DNA from 2 places in the Paenibacillus sp. sptzw28 genome. Region 2 is predicted to be linked to the other one. Evidence: riboswitches for the same ligand, from Rfam matches in the RefSeq annotation. Region 2 holds a riboswitch; the other holds the start of a gene.
The links. Region 2 has a riboswitch for cyclic di-GMP ahead of KZ483_RS05955 (GTP cyclohydrolase II). Riboswitches for the same ligand answer to the same signal wherever they lie in the genome.
Positions count from the first base shown of each region.

Region 1: it holds a riboswitch for cyclic di-GMP, as region 2 does, so the genes downstream of both, KZ483_RS28970 (LamG-like jellyroll fold domain-containing protein) here and KZ483_RS05955 (GTP cyclohydrolase II) in region 2, are expected to answer to the same signal.

Region 1 is NZ_CP080545.1:5,774,202-5,781,748, reverse strand. It holds gene KZ483_RS26755 (acyltransferase) at 1-44, opposite strand, end outside; gene KZ483_RS26750 (SOS response-associated peptidase) at 100-819, shown strand; gene KZ483_RS26745 (DoxX family protein) at 1,326-1,853, shown strand; gene KZ483_RS26740 (epoxide hydrolase family protein) at 2,042-3,268, opposite strand; gene KZ483_RS26735 (MarR family winged helix-turn-helix transcriptional regulator) at 3,346-3,792, opposite strand; gene KZ483_RS26730 (DUF6262 family protein) at 3,935-4,192, opposite strand; gene KZ483_RS26725 (HAD family hydrolase) at 4,457-5,230, shown strand; cyclic di-GMP riboswitch class I at 5,329-5,416, shown strand; partial or broken gene KZ483_RS28970 (LamG-like jellyroll fold domain-containing protein) at 5,398-6,309, shown strand; gene KZ483_RS26720 (right-handed parallel beta-helix repeat-containing protein) at 6,367-7,547, shown strand, end outside.
Region 2 is NZ_CP080545.1:1,275,717-1,283,263, reverse strand. It holds gene KZ483_RS05980 (sensor histidine kinase) at 1-293, opposite strand, end outside; gene KZ483_RS05975 (ABC transporter permease) at 451-1,410, shown strand; gene KZ483_RS05970 (carbohydrate ABC transporter permease) at 1,431-2,309, shown strand; gene KZ483_RS05965 (beta-galactosidase) at 2,328-4,310, shown strand; gene KZ483_RS05960 (pentapeptide repeat-containing protein) at 4,371-5,246, shown strand; cyclic di-GMP riboswitch class I at 5,439-5,530, shown strand; gene KZ483_RS05955 (GTP cyclohydrolase II) at 5,712-6,464, shown strand; gene ribD (bifunctional diaminohydroxyphosphoribosylaminopyrimidine deaminase/5-amino-6-(5-phosphoribosylamino)uracil reductase RibD) at 6,481-7,547, shown strand, end outside.

The DNA of each region.
Region 1 (7,547 bases), 1.6 Mb from region 2:
GCTCGCATTATATTTATTTCCGGAACATGCTTTTTTTCACTCATATAGACTCCCCCGTCTTGGTAACTTTAAACGGAGCGGAGATTCTTTAAACTTTACTTGGCATTAAAGTTACGTTTTCTGTACATGATTATGGCTGAAGTGGAAAACACTAGTCAAAACATGAAGAGGCGGGTGATTCGCATGTGCCAAGCCATATCCATTACGGCAGAGGCTTCGGAGCTTACTGACCGGTTTCAAATCGAGAAAGTCCTGTTCTATACATCGAACCGTCACGAAATCAATCCGACCGAGTCGGTCTCGGCGATCTTCGAGCATAAGGAAAGCCGGGTGCTTGACGAATGCAGGTGGGGACTGATGCCATACTGGGCTAAGGACTCGCTTCGGATGGACTGCCGGACCATGCTGTGGAAGCCGATATTTGACCGGGTTATGAAGAAGCAGCGCTGCATTATTCCATGCACGGGGTTTTACGTGAGCAGGACTGTCGGCAAGGAGACGGAAAGGGTAAAGGTTACGATGCGCAGCGGGACGTTTGGAATCGCCGGTCTTTATGATATATTCCGCTCGGCTTCGGGTGAGGAAATGCGGACCTGCACCCTTCTAATGACCAGAGCCAATTGGCTCGTCTCCCCTTATCAGGAACTGATGCCGGCCATACTCGAGCAGGAGGATATAGACAAATGGCTCAAGAGGGATGTAGTCGAGCTCTCTCCTCTGCATCCGATGCTGCGGACAATGGACGCGGAGCGGATGCTCTCTATTCCGCTCTCAGCGGCCGGCGGAGCGAAGGTGGAGTTTCGTCCCGAGGTCATTTGACGGGTTTGATATAATAGGCGGCATGAAGCCTCACTCCTTAGTTTCGTAAAGGAGGGGGCTTTTTTTCACGCTTAATGATGTGTAATGTTAACCACCATAATTGAGTCTCCGTTTTCTATCCGGACCGCATCTGCGATAAAATTCCCCCCTCGGGGGAAAGCATGAAAAGAGTTTACAAAGATTTGGCGAACCCCTTTTCAACCTTAGCGGACATGGATTTAATTGTTACTCACAAACGTGTCATGGGAGGGGAAGGCCACGGCCATTCTGCCGCGGATAAGACGCAAGTTGCGTAGTATTGATAAAATAATTTCAATTGGCTAACAATTGTTCGGTTTACAAAAACCTTTCTTCATCGTATATTAGAATCACTAAATGTTTCCTCGGTGCAAATATGTGTCTTTAGGTTTAAAATTGTTCCCTATGGAAACATGGAAAGTGATTCAACGCCACACGTTTCTTGGTGCAAACTAGGATGACGAAATACTTGACTGGAGGGATTTTTCATGATGAATTGGTTGAGAAACAGTAGGGTAGCGGCAGGACTTTTGACTGTGTTGCGGCTGTATGTGGGATGGAAATTCATCTCGGCCGGGTGGGGGAAATTAACCAACGACAAACCGTTTGATGCTTCCGGATTTATGAAGGGGGCGATTGCCAAAGCGGATGGAGAAAAGCCTGTCGTTCAACAATGGTACGGGGACTTCCTTCAAGGCTTTACCCTGCCGAATGTGGATGTTTTTAATTTCCTGGTCCCATGGGGGGAGTTTCTCGTCGGTCTTACCTTGATCACAGGTACTCTCACGATGTTCTCGGCATTCATGGGCATCTTCATGAACTTCAATTTTTTGTTTGCCGGGGCGATTAGCCTCAATCCGAACCTAATCCTCATCCAATTTTTCCTCTTGGCAGCCGGGATGAACGCGGGCCGCTTTGGCGGGGATTACTGGATCATTCCCTGGGTTCGGAAATACGCCCGAGCCCTTTATCGGAACGAGCAATCTTCCGCACCATCCCGAACCACTAATTCGTAAAAAGCTGGTGTTAGAAGAAAATAAAGTAGTAGACTGAAAATTATCAAGACCTAAACTTAAGAAAATCAAATAACATAAAGGGTTCTACATATTATGCATGACTAATATGTGGAATACTTTATGTTTAATTATCGTAAACGACCAAAGAACCGCGATCCTTTATTGAAAGCTCGATCCTGTTGAATCTTTTATCGACGTCCTCGGAAGGTGCGGCGCAAATCCTCAACCCACTTGTCCGGAATTTCCCAGGGGATGAAGTGTCCACCATGTTCGTGGGCTGTGATGTTGACATGTTTATACCAAGGAGCCCGATCGCTGTCGAGAAAATTAGGTACGCGATTTTCGGTCGTGATACCCGGCGGATTTTCGTAGCCCACAAAGGTTATACCGGTTGGTGCCTCAATTACGGGCCAGCGATCATGAGCAGGTGTCCATGGATAACGGTTATTGTTCGCATAGACGCGCATCGAGGTTTCGATTGCGTTGTTTACCCAGAAGATTGTTGCGTGCGTAAGGATGTCGTCCCTTGTAAAGACATTCTCGACGTTGCCGTTATTGTCACTCCATTTGGCCCATCGTTCTAGGATCCATGCGAGCATTCCAACTGGCGAGTCGCTCAGTCCGTAGGCGAGTGTGCCGGGATCAAGAACGTGAACGGCGAGATGCGATGCGAAACGGCGATCAATCTCCAAAATCTGCGATCTGATTTTCTCAGTGATGTTGTCGGGAATGGGACGGCCTCCAGAGAAATCCCAAGCGCGATCTCCATTAAAAAAGCTCAGTTTTAGAGCAGACCCGATATGTATTGCGTAGAGCTCGTCACTATATTTGTGTCCCAGTTGACCGGTCACGAGAGCACCTACATCGCATCCCCCTGCCGCGTATTTCGCATAGCCGAGAGTATCGGTCATTAGCGTATGCCAGAGATCGGCAATTTTCCAATAGTTCATGTCCGGGTTGTTTGGCAGTGGCGCCGAGAATCCAAAGCCAGGAAGTGAGGGCACGATTACGTCGAATGCTTCAGCCGGATCGCCCCCGAATGCGCCAGGGTCCGCTAGTGGATCAATGACCTTGGACCAATGCCAGAACGTCCAGGGCCAGCCATGGGACAGGATCAATGGTACAGGGTTGGGCCCCACGCCAGGTTTACGCATAAAGTGCACAGGTACTCCGTCAACATCTACTTTATAGTGTTCGTAGGCGTTGATCGCCTTCTCGGATTTGCGCCAGTCAAACTCGTTAATCCAATAGTCGACGAGTTCCTCAAGGTAGTTCCGACTAACACCGTAAAACCAGTCATCATTACCGGCATCGAGAGGCCATCTAGTGGATTTTAAACGATTTTGAAGATCAGCAAGTAACTCATCCGATACGTAGATCGGACTCGGTTCAAGCACGAAAGGAGCTGTTGTCATAAATGTTCCTCCTTGTATTCGTTTGTTTCGTTCGACCACCCGGGTATGAACAATGGAAAAGGCAACCTCGGCGGAGACTATGAATCATTTCCCAGTTCGACCAGACGCCTCAATGCGGGTATTGCGGACGCAATTGCTTGTTTTTCTTCCAGAGTGAGCCCTTCCATGAATTTCGAAAGTTGCGCAATGCGATCCAATCGACGCGAATCAATAACATTTGCCCCCAGCGCGGTAATATGCACTTGAACGACTCGGCCATCATTTGGATCTGGTCGGCGCTCGACGAGCCCGTCACGTTCAAGTCGTGTCACCAGCTGTGTGACTGCCGACTGCGTAACTTGTTCATTAACTGTCAACTCAGTAAGCCGCATGGGACTCTTGAGGGACAACGTGTGCAGGACGGAAAGTGTAGTAAAGCTTAGTTTTTCAATTGACGGCAACCGAATGAAAATCCTCGTTAAATCTTCGAACACCATAGCGAAGTCGCTAACGTTCAACTCAGTCAGGTTATTTTTAGGTTCCATGAATAAAACTATATCACAAATTTATATAAGTTTCTAATGTAAATTTAGTTGACCAAGACTCCAACCAGATTAAAGACGTTGGGTTCACGCCCCCGTTTCAACGAAATCATGTTCTCTACTTGTGTCACTAACCTCCGTTAACTCAATGAATGCAACTAAAATTTTTCGTAGTAGGTGCTTGTAATTGTTGACAGCGTAAGTATTCAATCCTCTGGCGGATATTTGAATGGTTATATAAACTCGCTTGCGAGACACCCGATTCTTCTGATAGGCTATTGAAATTGATGCTCTTGTTGACTCGTAAGAGGCGTGAGATCGCCTGACCTACCTTCTCTAAGGTGCTTGCCTTCCGTTGGGCTTGGATGCTCTTCAGATGGGCTGTACGATCGTAATTAGCCATTTCCAGCACTCACCTTTCTTTTTACACGGTCTTGTCTACCGAAAATGATGTTGCCTTCTTGTTCTCCGAAGGCTGCGAGGAGAGGCTAAGCCCTCAATTTCTGAAATGGGCTTGGCAAAATCCAGCAAAACAAAGGCCAAAGATTTTGGCAAAACTTCAAAGTTTATCGAATGAAAAGAAAATAATCATCCTAAAGTCTCCGAATGACGTACGAGAATTTTTGGCAAGCGTGAAGTTATTGAAGTAACCGGAACGATTAATAAAATGCTTCAAAATAAAGGAGAGAAAGAACAAATGAAGGACTTCCTGCAGAACATCAGGGCCGTTTTCTTCGACCTTGACGATACGCTTTACGACCAATTGGAGCCGTTTCGGGCGGCCGTCGCCGATACCATGTCTCCAGAAACTGCCGCAGAGCTGGAGCTCGGGACGCTGTTCCGCAGAGTGCGCCACTACAGCGACCGGCTGTGGGACAGCTACAAGGAGGGGAAGCTCAGCCTGGAGGATGTACGGATGCAGCGGCTGATTCTCGCATTCGGGGAGCTTGGCATTGAAATGAGCAAGGAGACGGCGGCGGCCATTCAGTCCCGTTATTTGCAAGGGCAGCAGCAAATTATGCTGTCCTCGGGTGCGGAGGAGTTAATAGCGGCTCTTCGGCAGCGCGGTCTTGATGTCGGAATTCTCACCAACGGACCGGTAGATCATCAGATGGTCAAAATCCGTGCCCTTAAGCTGGACCGTTTAGTACCTAAGGACCGGATCTTTATATCCGACGCGGTAGGAATCGCGAAGCCGGACCCGCGTGTCTTTGAGCATATCAGCCGGGTTACCGGACATTTGCCAGAACACTGCTTATATATCGGCGATGCGTGGGAGAACGATGTAATCACCTCGCTGGAAGCGGGTTGGCGTGCAATATGGCTGAGCAGAAGAGGCTTCCGGCCCGATACCGGCCATCAGCCGGCTATGATTATTAGCGATTTGCGGGAACTGCTTGACCTTATCGTTCTATCAAATCATGAAGTAAGCCCCAAATAACTGTGTTTAATAATTAAATCCTTCGAACCATAAACAGATATCTCCCACCTCCTGTATAATAAAGGCGATTCGACATGATTCTACATATTTTTTGATCAATCTCGATAAGGCAAACCTGGTGAAAGCCAGTGACGCAAAGCTAAAGGGGCTTCTGCGGCGAAAGCCGCATGCCAGCCAGCCGCCGAAGGATGGTGATATCAGCGGAACCTTCCTGTCAGTATAGAGGGTTCTTTTTTGTTGTCGTGATGATAGAAGGAAAATATCAGATTTACAGGGTTTATGCTTACGATGCTGCGTTTTCTCCGAAAACGCCTGATTATGCTTACGATGCTGCGTTTTCTCCGAAAACGCCTGATTATGCTTACGATGCTGCGTTTTCTCCGAAAACGCCTGATTATGCTTACGATGCTGCGTTTTCTCCGAAAACGCCTGATTATGCTTACGATGCTGCGTTTTCTCCGAAAACGCCTGAGGAGGGTTATGTTCATGGGTCGAAAAAAATTAGCAAAAATCGCCGCTTCTGTTCTTTCCTTTGTCTTGATTGCGGCATGCTAATGATTGCTCCGGTTCTAGCAGCCACAACCTTCAGTGATGATTTTGAGAACGGTACCGCTGGCAATTGGACCGCTCAGAAGGGTACTTGGTCTGTTGTGAGAGACAGTGGTACTTATGTCTATTATCAATCCAGTATGAACGAGGGACGGGCAATGGCTGGAGACCAGTCATGGACGGATTATTCCGTTGAAGCCAAAGTTAAAGTGGACAAATGGAATGGCAGCAACCGCACTTATGTAGCCGGACGTTATAAAGACGGCAACAATTTCTATGCGGCGTCTTTATTTAACAGCGACGGAGGCAAACTGGAGATTCGGAGGAAAATAGACGGCTCAACCACAACGCTGTCAACGAAGGATTTTCCGCTTGCTGAGGGCACATGGTATACGGTGAAGCTTGAATTGAACGGTACAACGATCAGCATGTACATAGATGGAACCTTACAGTTAACGGCTAATGATTCAAGCTTGACTTCCGGAGCTGTTGGCTTGGTGGCTTACAAGACATTCGCCAAATTCGACAATGTCAACGTAACGGGCTATTACAATGAGACATCGCCGACTGAACCCGCTCCCGGGCCGGTGCCTGCCCCGACTGAACCACCGGCTCCAGCTCCTTCCGATACAGCTTCACCCGGCGTTTTCTATGTTTCGCCGGATGGATTGGACGGTAATTCCGGGACGCTGATCAGTCCGACTACGTTAAGCTCGGCTATCGCGAAGCTCCCGCCCGGAGGAGTGATCTACATGCGCGGCGGAACGTATTCTTATTCGTCGGAAATCAGGATTATACAGTCGAACAGCGGTACGCAGGACGCCAGGAAACAAATCGTTCCCTTCGAAGCGGAGAAGCCTGTGCTCGATTTTTCCTCGGAGCCTTACAGCTTCACCAATGTCGGAAGTAACGACAGGGGGATTCGAATCGACGGCAGCTACTGGACGATCAAAGGGCTCGAAATTAAAGGAGCCGCCGATAACGGTATCTTCGTATCAGGCCACTTTAACCGGATTGATAACGTCGACGTCCATAACAACCGGGATTCGGGGCTGCAGCTCAGCGCATACAGTTCGACAGCTCCGAGAAGCGAATGGCCCAGCAATAACGTAATCATAAACACTTACTCTCACGATAACTTCGATCCGGACAACGGAGAGGATGCCGACGGCTTCGCCGCGAAGCTGACGCTTGGGCCAGGTAATGTGTTTGACGGCTGCATCGCAGCCTACAACACCGATGACGGCTGGGATCTGTTCACTAAAACAGAAACAGGACCCATTTCACCGGTAACGATCAAGAACAGTGTTGCCCACCACAACGGTCAGACTTCATCGGGCGTATCGACAGCTAACAGCGACGGCAACGGGTTCAAATTGGGCGGCAGTCAAATCGCCGTAGACCATATAGTCATAAATTCCATTGCGTACCTGAATAAACAAGACGGCTTCACTTACAACAGCAACCCGGGATCGATTAAGCTCACCAATAATACGTCTGTGCGCAACGGGCAAAGTAACTTCAACTTCGCCGTTGGCACCCATGTGTTCATGAATAACATATCTTACAAGGGCGGCGCCAGCGATAAAATAAGCGGCACCGACGTACTGAAGACAAATGTCTGGTGGCAAAACAGTAAAAGTGTTAATGCAAAGGGACTTTCTGCCGGCGACGCCGACTTTATAAGCCTTAAGCCTGAATTAATCCGCAATGCGGACGGTTCCCCTAACCTCGGGAACTTCCTGAAGCTTGCGGAGGGAAGCGAACT
Region 2 (7,547 bases):
TCTACGGTTTTCCTCAGCAGCAGATGATTCAAATATTCGGGAAAATCCAGTGAACTGGCATATCTCTGTATTGTGGCATCATTAACAAGCAGAAGGGTTTGCGTTTCGAGCTGCCTGAGCGACTGTTCCATCTGCTGAATCGTAAATTCCAGCTGCTTCGAGGCCGATCTCTCGAGAGACTCTCTTACGACGTTCTCGCTGGCATGGTTGGCATAGGCGAATAACAGAGTCGCCGGTATGAGCAATGCCGCCAGCATAATAATAAGCTTTTGAAATATTCTATATTTTATCATGAATGTCACCGCCTGAAACGGAATTGGCTAAACAGGTTAAGAGAGAGGATATAGATGTTAAGACCTTATCATAGGTGGGGTCAATAGCTGTTGGTATAATAGTAGCAGAAGCCAATCAAAGTGCAATCTGGATATTTACAGAGAGGGGATTTTACGTATGAAAAGCGGTCTTCAAGCATCGATCGCACCTGCTCACGCGGTTAAAGCGGAGTCGAAATGGAGTAGAGGACTGAAGAAGACATGGCCGCTTCATCTGCTGATTTTACCGGCAACGGTCATTGCCATTGTGTTTCACTATTTGCCTATCTTTGGGCTTGTAATGGCCTTTCAGGACTATAAGCCATGGCTCGGCTTCTTCAAATCGGAGTGGGTCGGGCTCAAGCATTTCGAATCGTTGTTTCTGTTCGAAGACTCGGTTCAGGTGATCTGGAACACGCTCATTATCTCGGTATTAAAAATCGTATGCGGGCTATTCGTGCCGATTGTGGTCGCTCTCCTGCTCAATGAAATCCGCATTGTCGGAATCAAACGGGGCATCCAAACACTCGTCTATCTTCCGCATTTTATGTCTTGGGTTATTCTTGGCGGCATTCTTATCGATTTATTGTCGGTTAAAGGCGGTCTTGTCAACCGGATGCTTGTCGATTGGTTCGGAATGCAGCCGATCTTCTTCCTCGGGGATGGCGATTGGTTCCGGTTCGTGGTCGTTGTCAGTGATATATGGAAGGAATTCGGCTTTGGTATGATTATTTATCTGGCGGCGATTGCCGGCGTAAATCCGGCATTGTACGAAGCTGCCGAAGTGGATGGCGCAACCCGGATGCAGCAGACGATTCACGTGACGCTGCCCATCATGATGCCGATAATCGTCGTCGTGGCCACGCTCCAGCTCGGCAATGTGCTCAACGCCGGTTTCGACCAGATTTTCAACCTGTATAACCCGCTCGTATACTCTAAAGGAGACGTCATCGATACCTTCGTCTACCGATCTGCTATGTTGAAAGGCGACTTCAGCTTCGCCACCGCGGTCGGATTGTTCAAGTCGATCATCAGTTTCGTCCTGATTATTTTCTCATACCGGATGGTGTACAAATTTGCCAACTATCGGATTTTCTAAAGAAAGAAGAGGAGAGAATCATGTATAATAAAACGACCGGGTACAAAATCTTCAACGGCTTCAATCATCTCTTCCTGATTGTCATGTCCCTAATTTGCATACTGCCGCTTCTTCATGTATTGGCGGTGTCTTTCAGCGGTAAATCAGCCGCAACTGCTAATATCGTCAACCTTTGGCCGGTGGACTTCACGATAGAATCATATAAACAGACGATCGATAATCCGGCATTTATAAGAGCGCTGTTTTACTCCATCTACCGGACCGTTCTCGGAACCGCCATCGGCATGGCTGTCATCATTTTTGCAGGATATGCGTTGTCGAAGCGTTATACGGAATTCAAGAGCCGGAACGTCTATATGTGGTTTTTCGTATTTACGATGCTGTTCTCCGGCGGATTGGTGCCGGGCTATATTCTGATTACAAATCTGCATCTTATCAACACGATCTGGGCGCTCGTTCTGCCGTCCGCGCTTAGTGTATACAATATGATTCTGCTCATGAACTTCTTCCGCACGATTCCGGCCGAGCTTGAAGAGGCTGCGCTTATCGACGGGGCGGGGCTGTTTCGAATCTTGTTCAGCATTCACCTGCCGGTATCTCTCCCTGCGCTGGCTACAATAACACTCTTCACGGTCGTAGGTCATTGGAATTCCTGGTTCGACGGGCTGATTTATATGATGGACACAAAGAAATATCCGCTCGCCACCTTCCTTCAAACCGTTGTCGTACAGCAGGATTTCAGCAAGATGAGCATCAACCCCGAGGATATGGCCAACTTGTCGCAGCGAACCGTAAAAGCAGCGCAGATCTTTATCGGGGCGCTTCCCGTCCTGATCATTTATCCGTTTTTGCAAAAATATTTCGTAAAAGGCATTGTGCTGGGAGCGGTGAAAGAATAGAGAAGGAGCTGCTTAATCGTGACATTCAATTTACCTGCCGCAGCGTTTCGCTGCGCTCCCAATACCTATATGGACATGACCGGCGCGAACAGATTTCGGATGGAAACCACTCCGCAAGGCGGGAGCATCAGTCTGGATGCGAAGCAGTATGATTCAAGCATCTGGACGGACTATGGTTTTGTAACGGCCGATGTGTACCATGAATCGCACGACGTTCTCGTCGTGCTGTTCTCCTTCGATGATGAAGCAAGCCGCTCGATTAGCGTCCATTATGGCATACTGCCCCGAGTTCCGACGAGGATCTGCCTGCCTTTGACCGCGCTGAAAGGGGAAAAGCTGTTCCTTGACCGCTTTCCCGGCGTCATGCAATCCGTCATTCGAGGAGATGCGTTCGTAGACCGGAGCCTGATCACCCGGCTCACCATCTCGACCATCCCTTCTGTCGCTTCAAGAAGTCTGGAAATATCCGGTCTGTCCCTCAGCCCGTCCGTTCCGCAATTCCAATATGAAAATAAGCCCTATGTCGATGAGCTGGGACAGCTTGCCGGTAAGGATTGGCAGGGAAAGACGGCTAACCCCGAACAGCTCGCATCCGATTTGACGGAGGAGTGGCAGCTTTCGCAAATAAACAGTACGTTTCAAACGGATCTCGGACGATTCGGCGGGTGGAAACGGCTGCGCTTTGAGCCGACCGGTTTTTTCCGGACGAAGCATGACGGTAAGCGGTGGTGGTTCGTCGACCCCGATGGTTACGCCCTATTCAGCGCGGGGATGGACTGCATTCACCCTTCCGATCATATGAGGATTTCCGGCATGGAGCATCTCATTCCGCCGCTTCCGGACAGGGACGGCCCGTTCCGCGATGCTTGGTCACAGCAAGGATACAGCTTCTCGGTTGCGAATCTGATCCGCGTATTCGGAGAGGAATGGCGGGAGAAATGGGCTGATTTGACGGAGCATCGAATGAAGCAATGGGGGTTGAACACGATCGGCAATTGGTCCGCTCCCGATTATATCCGTCAATCCGAACTTCCTTATGTCTATCCGATGGACGGCTTCCCGGCTACGGAGAAGACTATTTTCCGGGATTTCCCGGATGTGTTCAGCCCGGAATATGAGCGGAATGCAGAAGCGTTCTCTAGACAATTGATCCCGATGCGGGAAGACCCCCGCCTGATCGGTTATTTTATGCGGAACGAGCCCCATTGGGCATTTGTCGACGGTTTGGATTTGACAGGACAGATGCTGAAGTCTGAGGTCCGTTTTGCAAGCAAATTGCAGTTTGTGGAATGGCTGATTGAGAGATATGATACCGTTGACGGCTTGAATGCCGCTTGGGGGACTTTATACGAGCGGTTCGAGGATTTATACGAGACTGGGTCTGCTGAATGGACGGATCACCCGGGACGCAAGGAAGATTTCACCGCCTTTAACCGTATACTTATCCGGCGGTATGTGGAAGTGCCTGCAAGAGCTTGTAAGATGGCGGACCCTAACCATTTGAATTTGGGAATGCGGTATGCATGGGTAGGCAGCGACGACGTGCTGGAAGGATGCGAGGCATTCGATGTGTTCTCGGTCAATTGTTATCAATTCGCCCCGGAACGCAGCATGATTGAGCATATCAGCAAACGGCTGGACAAGCCGGTCATGATCGGCGAGTTCCATTTTGGGGCTGCCGACGTCGGCATGCTGGCCTACGGTATTCGGGCAGTTGCGACCCAGGATGACCGCGGCTTGGCATACCGGTACTTTGTAGAGCAGGCGGCTTCCATACCGGAACTGATCGGGGTTCATTATTTCCAGCTGAACGACCAACCTGTGTTAGGACGCTTCGACGGCGAGAACTATCAAATTGGGGTTGTGGATGTATGTCAACAGCCTTATCGTCCTTTTGTCGAGGCCATGAAACAGGCGCACGAACGGATGTATAATATTCGTACCGGAACGGCGGAACCCTGTGCTAATTCCCCGGTTGAAATACCGAAAACGGGATTCTGATTCACTGAGTTATGCAAGCACTGAGTACTGTGTTATGCCGGAACTGAAGGAGACCAGACAATGTCTAATAATCAAGAATCTTCTGGGCTTTTCCAGGGCGGCAGCCGGCTCCTTCTGCAAGCCGACTGCGAGGCATGCTTCGGCTTGTGCTGTGCTGCCCTGCCGTTCTCGGCTTCGGCAGACTTCGCAATTGACAAAGCTGCCGGGCAGCCCTGCCAAAACCTGCAGCCGGACTTCCGCTGCGGCGTTCACGGCAGTCTCAGGCAGCTGGGCTTCCCAGGATGCACTGTTTATGATTGCTTTGGCGCGGGGCAGCAGGTTTCCCAAGTGACCTTCGGCGGGCAGGACTGGCGGCAAGCCCCGGAAACCGCAAAACAAATGTTTGAAGTATTTCCGGTCATGAGGCACCTCCATGAACTCCTTTGGTATCTGAGTGAAGCGCTATCGTTTCCGCCAGCCCGTGTGATGCGGGATGCTCTCCGTTCTGCCCTGGAAGAAACGGAGCGCCTTACTCATCTTGCTCCCGATTCACTAATCGAACTGGATGTTGCCGAATATCGGGCAGATGTCAACGCTTTGCTCGTGGAGGCCAGTGAACTTGTCAGAGCCGAAGCACTTCGCTCCCTGAAGGGCTCCCCGAACCGTCGCAAGACGTACGGCCGAGGGGCTGACCTTATCGGTGCGAAGCTGAAGGGGGCCGATCTTAGAGGCGCCAATTTGAGAGGGGCTTACCTTATTGCAGCCGACCTCAGAGGTGCCGACCTGAGAGCGGCTGACCTTATTGGAGCTGATTTCCGGGATACTGATCTCAGAGGCGCTAACCTTACTGAAAGTATTTTTCTCACACAAGCTCAGGTGAACGCTGCCAAAGGGGATATGACTACAAAACTGCCCCCGTCACTTATTCACCCGGCGCACTGGTCCTCCCTCGAATAATAGGTAGGTCAGCACGGACCCTATCGACTGATGTCGAAAAATCATGATTATTCTTGCTTTTCTTGAATTTGTATCTTATATTCATTGTGTAGTCAGTTAAACATGCTTTAGAGTATAATGACATTTTTTACTAATTTTTACCTGCCCTTTCGCAGTGATTGCGGCGGCAGGAGTGCTTTTTTGAAATATTTCGTACGATAATGGCAAACCCGCTGAAAAGCGGCGACGCAAAGCTAAAGGGGCTAATGCGGATCAAATATCCGCTATGCCAGCCAGCTACCGAATACGACGGCTCAGCCCCGTCTATTCACTCTCACGTGTAGACGGGTTTTTTTGCCGTCCGCGGAAGATCTGCCCAAGCTGAATAACTATCAGGAGGTGCGGTGACAGGTAAGCAAAGTGATTTCAGTTGAGAGACGGGGCCATCATACCACCGATAACTATACAAACAGAGGAGATGGATTCATGAATAAGAACCAGGTTAACAATGCTCTGGCTGATAAAACAACTATTCTAAAACAACAGCAAAGTCCTGATATAGCTCTTGTAGGCCCGGTGAGGCTTCCTGTTCAATTGGACGACCAGGAGATCGATTTCAAATGGTATTCCTGGCTGAATTTAGGCAGCGCTTCCATGCAGATGGATGATGTACTCAAATTTTTACCTCATGCAGAATTAGCTTCCTACCAACAATCCTCCGTGCTTGTATACGGTGATTTTGCCAATAGAGAGAATGCCTTAATCCGGATGCACAGCATTTGCCACACGGGAGATATATTTGGAAGTAAACGATGCGATTGCGGCTATCAATTACGGAAATCCATGCGAATGATTGTCGATAACGGCTGCGGGGCATTATTCTATTTGGCCAATCACGAGGGCCGTGGAATTGGACTTTTTTCCAAATCATTAGCTTATATCCTGCAGGATGAAGGATGCGATACTGTAGAGGCAAATCTTAGTCTTGGCTTCGCTGACGATCAAAGATCCTATGAAGAGGCGATACGCGTACTCCAAGGTTTGCGGCAAAAACCGGTAAGTTTAATAACGAACAATCCCAGGAAATTGCAGTCATTGCGGGAAAAAGGTCTCTTAACCGATAACCATGTATCCATTTGGGGGGATGTATCCAAGCACAACACTCGTTATTTGGCAACGAAGGTTGAAAAATCGGGTCATATTTATAACGCTATGACTGAAAGCGTCAAACTGGGATGAGGAGCCGGATTACAACATGAACTCAGACCAACATTTTATGAAACTCGCATTGGACATGGCGGCTACGGCGATTGGAAAAACGAATCCGAATCCGGTTGTTGGCGCCATCATCGTTAATGATGGACAAATTGTCGGCCTCGGCGTTCATCGTAAGGCGGGTGAACCCCATGCTGAGGTGCACGCTTTCCAAATGGCAAGCGGCCATACAAGGGGAGCAACATTGTACGTTACGCTGGAGCCTTGCTCTCATTTCGGGAAGACCCCTCCTTGCGCAGAACTGATTCGAAGCTCCGGGATCGCACGGGTTGTTGTGGCCATGCAGGATCCGAATCCGATGGTTGCCGGACGCGGCATTCAATTGCTGCGAGAGGAGGGAATCGAGGTCGAGGTTGGCGTACTGGAATCGGAAGCCAGACGACTCAATGAACAATTCGTGCATCATATGACACACCGGCGGCCTTTTTTCATCTCCAAGGCTGCTATGACCTTGGACGGGAAATTAGCTGCGTCAACAGGGCATTCCAAGTGGATCACAGGCGAGGAAGCACAGCTTGAGGTACATCAAATAAGGAACGAGGTCGACGCCATATTGGTCGGGATAAATACGGTATTGACCGATAATCCTCACCTGACCACCCGTTTGCCGGAAGGGGGAAAGAATCCCATCCGTATTATCCTTGATTCGCAGTTGAGGCTGCCGGATGATGCCCATGTAACCGACTGTTCGGAGGTTCAAACTTGGGTTGTCACCAAGTTGGATGCTGACCCGGAAAAAGTATATAAGCTGGAACAGATGGGAGTTGAAGTGCTGTCCGTCCCTGAAACCAGGTTCGGATTGGATCTGCATGCGCTTTCGGATATTTTGCACCGCCGGGGAGTAACCTCTCTACTGGTGGAGGGTGGGAGCGAAGTAAACGGCTCATTTCTACGCGCTAATCTTATTGACAAGTGGATAATTTATATCGCTCCGAAGGTATTGGGGGGACGGCATTCCATTACACCCTATGGGGGTGAAGACTTAGAATTGATGGATGAAGCGATCAAGGTTAAGGTCCATTCCGTTCGACAATGCGGCGAAGATAT